DNA from 2 places in the Zafaria sp. Z1313 genome. Region 1 is predicted to be linked to the other one. Evidence: predicted binding sites of a transcription regulator. Region 1 holds the regulator's gene; the other holds the start of a gene.
What was found. The regulator LexA, encoded in region 1, represses DNA repair genes until DNA is damaged. The targets are predictions, from matches to a motif close to TCGAACANNTGTTCGA.
Positions count from the first base shown of each region.

Region 1 (3,398 bases):
AGGCCGCCACGATCCGGTCCCGCTGCTCCTTGATCGCCTCGACGTTGGCCAGCAGGGCGGCGACGTGCTTGAGCGCGGCGTTCGCGGTGGCCTGGGTGACGGCGGAGAGGTGGTAGGGCAGGCGCACGAGCCGGAGGGCGTCGGCGACCTCCGGAGCGGCGGCGAGGTAGCCGAGCCGGGCACCGGCGAGGGCGAAGGCCTTGCTCATGGTGCGGGAGACGATCAGGCGCTCGCGCCCCGGAAGGAGCGTGAGGGCGGAACGCGTTCCGGTCTGGGCGAACTCGGCGTAGGCCTCGTCGACGACGACGACGGTGCGGCTCGGCGTCCCCGCCTCGTAGACGGCTTCGACGACGTCGAGCCCCAGCGCCGTGCCGGTGGGGTTGTTCGGGGAACAGAGGATGACGACGTCGGGAGCGGCCTCGGCGACCTGCGCGGCGGCCGAGGCCGCGGTGAGCGCGAAGTCGTCCTCCCGGCGGCCGGCCACGTAGCCCGTGTCCGTGCCGCTCGCGAGCAGCGGGTACATCGAATAGGTGGGAGGGAATCCCATGACGGTGCGCCCCGGCCCTCCGAAGGCCTGGAGGATCTGCTGCAGCACCTCGTTGGAACCGTTGCCGGCCCAGATGTTCTCCGCGTCGAGTCCGTGGCCCAGGTAGGCGGCAAGACGAGTCCGGAGCTCGGTGAATTCCCGGTCGGGGTAGCGGTTGAGCCCGGCGGCGGCCGCTGCGACGTCGGCCGCGATGGCGGCCTGGACCTCGGCGGGGACCGGATGGGTGTTCTCGTTGACGTTGAGCTGGATGGGAACGTGCAGCTGCGGGGCCCCGTAGGGCTGCAGGCCGCGAAGGTTCTCCCGCAGCGGCAGGTTGGCGAGTCGCTCCAGCTGTTCAGTCACCGATTCAGTCTATTCTCCGCGGCCACGGCCCCGGGAATCGGCGGCGCCGGCCGGTAACAATGCCGCCGCGGATCGTCCCGTGACGCGCCCTGGCGGACCGGGCCCTATCCGCCGGTGGGGACGTAGAGCTGCTGCCCCGGGAGGATGGTCTGGCTCGTGAGGCCGTTGAGCTCCGTGATCTCGCGGATGACGGAGCGCGGGTCTCGCTCCGGGGCGAACTCGGAGGCGAGCCCCCACAGGGTGTCGCCCGCCATCGTCGTGACCAGTTCGGCCCGGAGCGGCTCTCCCGTGGAGCCGTCGGCGGCCATGGCGGGCGCCGTGAAGACGCCGGCGACGACGAGCAGCACGGCCGCCACGAGCAGGACGGGCAGGCCGATGAGCACGAAGCGTCCGCGCCGGGTCAGGCGCAATCCACCGGAGGGCGCCGTACGGGCGCCGGGCGTGCCCGTCGAGGCGACGTGGATCATGGGGGTTCCTGCAGCGGCGGCGAGGGCGGGCTGTGCCATGGTCGTGCCTTTCTCGAGGAGGTCTTCGAATCTTCGCCCTGGGATCAGCGATCTAGAACATAGCTTCGAAAGTGATTGATACCTGTTTAGCACCCTTGACCGACGCTTGTCGAGACACGTTCGAACAAATCTTTGAAATGGGCCTCGGGCTCCACTAGCGTTGGGATAGGTGGTTCACGGGAACCACTGCACCAGCCGCTACCGACGCTTTGGGTCCGACGCCGACGAGTGGCACCGCCGTGAACGAGGTCAACAGGATGGGGCACACCATGAACGCAGCAGAGTCGCCGGCACCCAGGAGCGCGCGGAAGAGCCTCACGATCCGGCAGAAGAAGATCCTCGAGACCATCCAGCGCGCCGTCGGCGCGCACGGCTATCCGCCCTCGATGCGCGAGATCGGCGACACGGTGGGCCTCGCGAGCCTCTCGAGCGTCACCCACCAGCTCGCCCAGCTCGAGAAGATGGGCTACATCCGCCGGGACCCCCGCCGGCCGCGCGCCATGGAGATCCTGGTCCCCCTCACCCTCACCGATGCGGACGCCGAGGGCCCGGCGCCGGAGCAGCCGGACCTGCGGGCGGCCAACGGGATGCCCGTCTCGGAGCTCGCCTCGGCCGCCGACACGGCGTTCGTTCCGCTCGTCGGGCGCATCGCCGCGGGCGGTCCGATCCTCGCCGACCAGACGGTGGAGGACGTCATGGCACTGCCCCGGCAGCTCGTGGGCCACGGCGAGCTCTTTATGCTCAAGGTCAGCGGCGATTCGATGGTCGAGGCCGCGATCTGCGACGGCGACTGGGTGGTCGTGCGGAGGCAGAACACCGCGGACAACGGCGACATCGTCGCGGCGCTGCTCGACGACGAGGCGACGGTGAAGACCTTCAGGCAGCGCGACGGCCACACGTGGCTGCTGCCGCAGAACCGGCAGTACGAGCCCATCCTGGGTGACCACGCGACCATCATGGGCAAGGTCGTCTCGGTGATGCGCTCCCTCTAACCAGGGCCGGGCGGCACCGGACGCCGGGCTGCCTTCTCAACGCGGACCACGCCACGCCGGGCCGGCACGACCGGACCGGTGTGTCGCGTTGGCCCCGCTCCGGCGCGCCGCCGGCCACGGCTGTTCCGGACGGTGCGTCCGCTACGACGCGTCCGGCGCGAGGCGGCGGAGCGCGCCGAGGACGGTGTCCTTCTCCGTGGTCGCCCACATCGGCGGGAGCGAGGCGCGCAGGAACGCCCCGTAGCGCTCGGTGGCCAGGCGCGGATCGAGCATGGCGACGACGCCCCGGTCGCCGGTCGAGCGGATGAGGCGACCGGCACCCTGCGCCAGCCGCACGGCCGCATGGCTCGCGGACACGGCCATGAAGCCGTTGCCTCCCCGCCGGGCGACGTCGCGGCTCCGCGCCGTCGAGAGCGGATCGTCCGGTCGCGGAAACGGGATCCGGTCGATGACGACGAGCCGGCAGGACGGCCCGGGCACGTCGACCCCCTGCCACAACGTCATCGTGCCGAAGAGGCACGTGTCCTCTTCCTCGGCGAACCGGCGGACGAGGGAGGCCATGCCGGACTCCCCCTGGCACAGGATCTCCTGGTCGAGCCGCGGGCGCAAGGCCTCGGCGGCCTCCTCGGCGGCGCGCCGCGAGGAGAAGAGGGCGAGCGCCCCTCCCCCCGAGGCGCGGATGAGGTCCTCGAGCTCGTCCAGGAGTTCCGGGGCGAGGGAGCGTGAGGGCCGGGGCAGGTGCCGGGCCACATAGAGCACGCCCTGCTTGGGGTAGTCGAAGGGGCTTCCGACGTCGATTCCGGTCCAGGACGGGGCCCCCTCGCCGAGCAGGCCGAGCGATCCGGCCACGGGCTCGAACGCGGAACCCACCGCCAGCGTGGCCGAGGTCAGCACGACGGTGCGCCCGTCGAAGAGGCCCTCCCGCAGGCGGCCGCCGACGCCCAGCGGGGCGATGTTCAGCGTCGCGGGGCTCGATTCGTCGGGCTGGACGTAGCCCTGGCCGGGGACGAA
Region 1 is NZ_JBNWUK010000013.1:41,244-44,641, forward strand. Features, by position in the region: gene ACQ3I4_RS12115 (histidinol-phosphate transaminase) at 1-889, opposite strand, end outside; gene ACQ3I4_RS12120 (LysM peptidoglycan-binding domain-containing protein) at 994-1,395, opposite strand; gene lexA (transcriptional repressor LexA) at 1,665-2,387, shown strand; gene ACQ3I4_RS12130 (ATP-dependent DNA helicase) at 2,529-3,398, opposite strand, start outside.

Region 2 (3,398 bases), on a different contig from region 1:
AGGGCCTGGAGGACGGCGCGGTCCAGGCGGTCGAGCCCGCGCGCGTCGACCTCGTACATATCCAGCGCCGCGCCCGCGGAGCGTGCGTCGATCTCCTCGGTGCCGTGGACGAGGGCCCAGTCGCGCACCCGCCGCAAGAGGCGGTTGGCGATGCGGGGCGTGCCCCGAGAGCGGGAGGCGATCTCGGTGAACGAGGCCGAGGTGACCTTGAGGTCCATCAGCATCGCCGAGCGGCGCAGGACCAGCTCGAGCTCGTCCACGGAGTAGAACTCGAGGTGGCCCGTGAAGCCGAAGCGGTCCCGGAGCGGTCCGGGCAGCAGGCCCGCCCGCGTCGTCGCGCCGACGAGGGTGAAGGGCGGCAGCTCGAGCGGGATCGCGGTGGCCCCGGCGCCCTTGCCGACGACGATGTCGACGCGGAAGTCCTCCATGGCCATGTAGAGCATCTCCTCGGCGGGCCGGCTCATCCGGTGGATCTCGTCGAGGAAGAGCACCTCCCCCTCCGTGAGGGAGGACAGGATCGCCGCCAGGTCGCCGGCGTGCTGGATCGCGGGACCGGAGCTGATGCGCAGGGGGGCGTTCATCTCGGCCGCGACGATCATGGCCAGGGTCGTCTTGCCGAGGCCGGGCGGTCCCGAGAGCAGGACGTGGTCGGACGTCCGTTCGCGGATGCGGGCCGCCTCGAGGACGAGCGAGAGCTGGCGCCGGACGCGCTGCTGCCCGACGAAGTCGTGGAGGTTCTTCGGCCGCAGGGCCGCCTCGAGGGCGCGCTCCTCGGGTTCGCTGCCGGCCGTGACGGGCGAGGGATCGGCCATCCGGGACCCCTACCGGCCGCTCCGGGCGCTGCCGCGCCCGAGGTCGCGTAGCACCGTCCGCAGGATCTCCCCGACGTTTCCGCCGGCCACGATCTCCGGTTGGTCCCCGGCCGTCGCGTCGAGGGCCCTGCCGGCGTCCTTCTCCGACCAGCCCAGGCCCGTGAGCGCCTCGAGAACGGGCGCCCGCCAGGCCTCGCCGGCCGGAACCGCCGGGGTGGTGGATCCGGGGGCCCCGGTCGGCGCGAGCTTGCCCGCGAGCTCGAGGACCATGCGCTGGGCGACCTTCGGGCCGATCCCGGGAACTCGGGTCAGCGTCTTCGTGTCGGATCCGGCCACGGCGATCCGCACGTCTTCCGGTGAGAGGACCGCGAGCACGGCGAGGGCGAGCCGCGGGCCGATCCCGGCCACGGACTGCAGCACCTCGAAGACCTCCCGGCCGTCGGTGTCGCCGAAGCCGTAGAGCGTCATGGAGTCCTCGCGCACGACCATGGCGGTATGCAGCACGGCCTGCCGCCCCACGTGCAGCCCCGACAGCGTCTGCGGCGTCGCCTGGACGAGCATGCCGAAGCCGGACACGTCCACGACCGCGCTGCCGAGTCCAACATGCTGGACCGTCCCGCTCAGGGAACTGATCATCGAAAGGCCACCCTCCGGCGTCGTCATCGGTCCGGGGCCGGAACGGCCATCCGAACACATCTACGAATACCATACCGCCTGCCACGGCCCCCGCGGGCGGTACGCCCGCCCGGCGTGGCGGCGTTCAGCGCCGGCGCGCGCCGCCCTTGCGGGCCGCAGCCTCGGCCTGGGCCCAGGCCCGCTGCGCGGGAGTCAGTCCGCTCGAGCCGCCGTGGGCCGAGGCGCTCGCATGCGAGCCCGGGGCGGCGCCGCGCCAACCATGCGTGATGGCGAGCGCCGCGGCGTCCGCGGCGTCCGCCGGGCGTGGCGGTGCATCGAGCCTGAGGATCCTGGCCACCATCCGGCCGACGGCGTCCTTGTCCGCCTGCCCGCTCCCGGTCACGGCGGCCTTGACCTCCGTCGGGGTGTGCAGGGCGACCGGGATCCCGCGGCGCGCGGCCGCGGCGATGACGATCCCCGAGGCCTGGGCCGTGCCCATGACGGTGCTGACGTTGAGCTGGCTGAAGACCCGCTCCACCGCGAGCACGTCGGGGCGGTGCCGGTCCAGCCACGCGTCGATGGCCTCCGCGATAACGAGCAGCCGGGCGTCGAGCGCCTGGTCCGGGCCGCTGCCGACGACCGCGACGTCCACGAGCGTCGCGCGCCGGTTGGGCTCGACGTCGACGACGGCCAGGCCGCAGCGCGTCAGGCCCGGGTCGACGCCGGCCACGCGCAGCGCCACGGAGGCTAGTCCTCCTCGAGCTCGGCCATGACCTCGGCCGTGATGTCCGCGTTGGAGTAGACGTTCTGCACGTCGTCGAGCTCCTCGAGCGCGTCGGCGAGCTTGAGGAACTTGCGCGCGGCGTCGGCGTCGAGCTCGACGTGCATCGACGGGACGAACTCGACCTCGTCGGACTCGTACTCGATCCCGGCCTCGTCGAGGCCGGCCACCACGGCGCGCAGGTCCGTGGGCTCGGAGAGCACCTCGAACGCGTCGCCGGACTCCTTGACCTCCTCGGCGCCGGCGTCGAGCACCGCCATGAGGACGTCGTCCTCGGTGAGCTCCTTCTTCGGCAGGCCGACGACGCCCTTGCGTGTGAACAGGTACGCGACGGACCCGGGGTCGGCGACGGTGCCGCCGTTGCGGGTGATGGCCACGCGGACGTCGGACGCCGCACGGTTCTTGTTGTCCGTGAGGCATTCGATCAGCAGGGCGGAGCCCTGGGGGCCGCGCGCCTCGTAGATGATCTCGCTGTAGTCCACGACCTCGCCCGTGAGGCCGGCGCCGCGCTTGATGGCGCGGTCGATGTTGTCGTTGGGCACCGAGGTCTTCTTGGCCTTGGCGACGGCGAGCTCAAGGGCCGGGTTGCCGGCCAGGTCGGCGCCGCCGGCCCGCGCCGCGACCTCGATGTTCTTGATCAGCTTGGCAAAGGCCTTGGCGCGCTTGGCGTCGATCACGGCCTTCTTGTGCTTGGTGGTTGCCCATTTGGAGTGGCCCGACATGCTTACGCTTCTCCTCTGATCATCTGGATGAAAAGCCGGTGGATGCGGCGCTCCCCCGTCACTTCCGGGTGGAAGGAGGTGGCGAGCAGCATCCCCGAACGAACTGCGACAATTCTAGCGACCCGGGGCGCATCCTCCGGCTCGTCCCGTCCGCGTACCTCGACCGAGGCCAGGGCCTCGACCCCGGGACCGGTCGATTCGACCCAGGGCGCCCGGATGAACACGGCGTGCACGGGTTCCGACTCGGCGCCCTCGGCGACGCCCGGCAGCGCGTCCAGGGCGCCGATCCGCAACCGCGTCTCGAACGAGTCGACCTGGCGGCCGAACGCGTTGCGGCGCACCACCATGTCCAGGCCACCGAAGGTCTGCTGCGGCTCGCCGCGCAGGTCGGTGGCCGGGTCGGCGATCGTGTCGGCGAGCAGGATCATCCCGGCGCAGGAACCGTAGACGGGAAAGCCGTCCGCGATG
Region 2 is NZ_JBNWUK010000001.1:685,163-688,560, forward strand. Features, by position in the region: gene ruvB (Holliday junction branch migration DNA helicase RuvB) at 1-812, opposite strand, end outside; gene ruvA (Holliday junction branch migration protein RuvA) at 822-1,448, opposite strand; gene ruvC (crossover junction endodeoxyribonuclease RuvC) at 1,573-2,169, opposite strand; gene ACQ3I4_RS03145 (YebC/PmpR family DNA-binding transcriptional regulator) at 2,175-2,930, opposite strand; gene pdxT (pyridoxal 5'-phosphate synthase glutaminase subunit PdxT) at 2,933-3,398, opposite strand, start outside.
Region 2: a site for LexA is predicted at 1,499-1,514, ahead of ruvA (Holliday junction branch migration protein RuvA). Genes of this name have one in related genera too.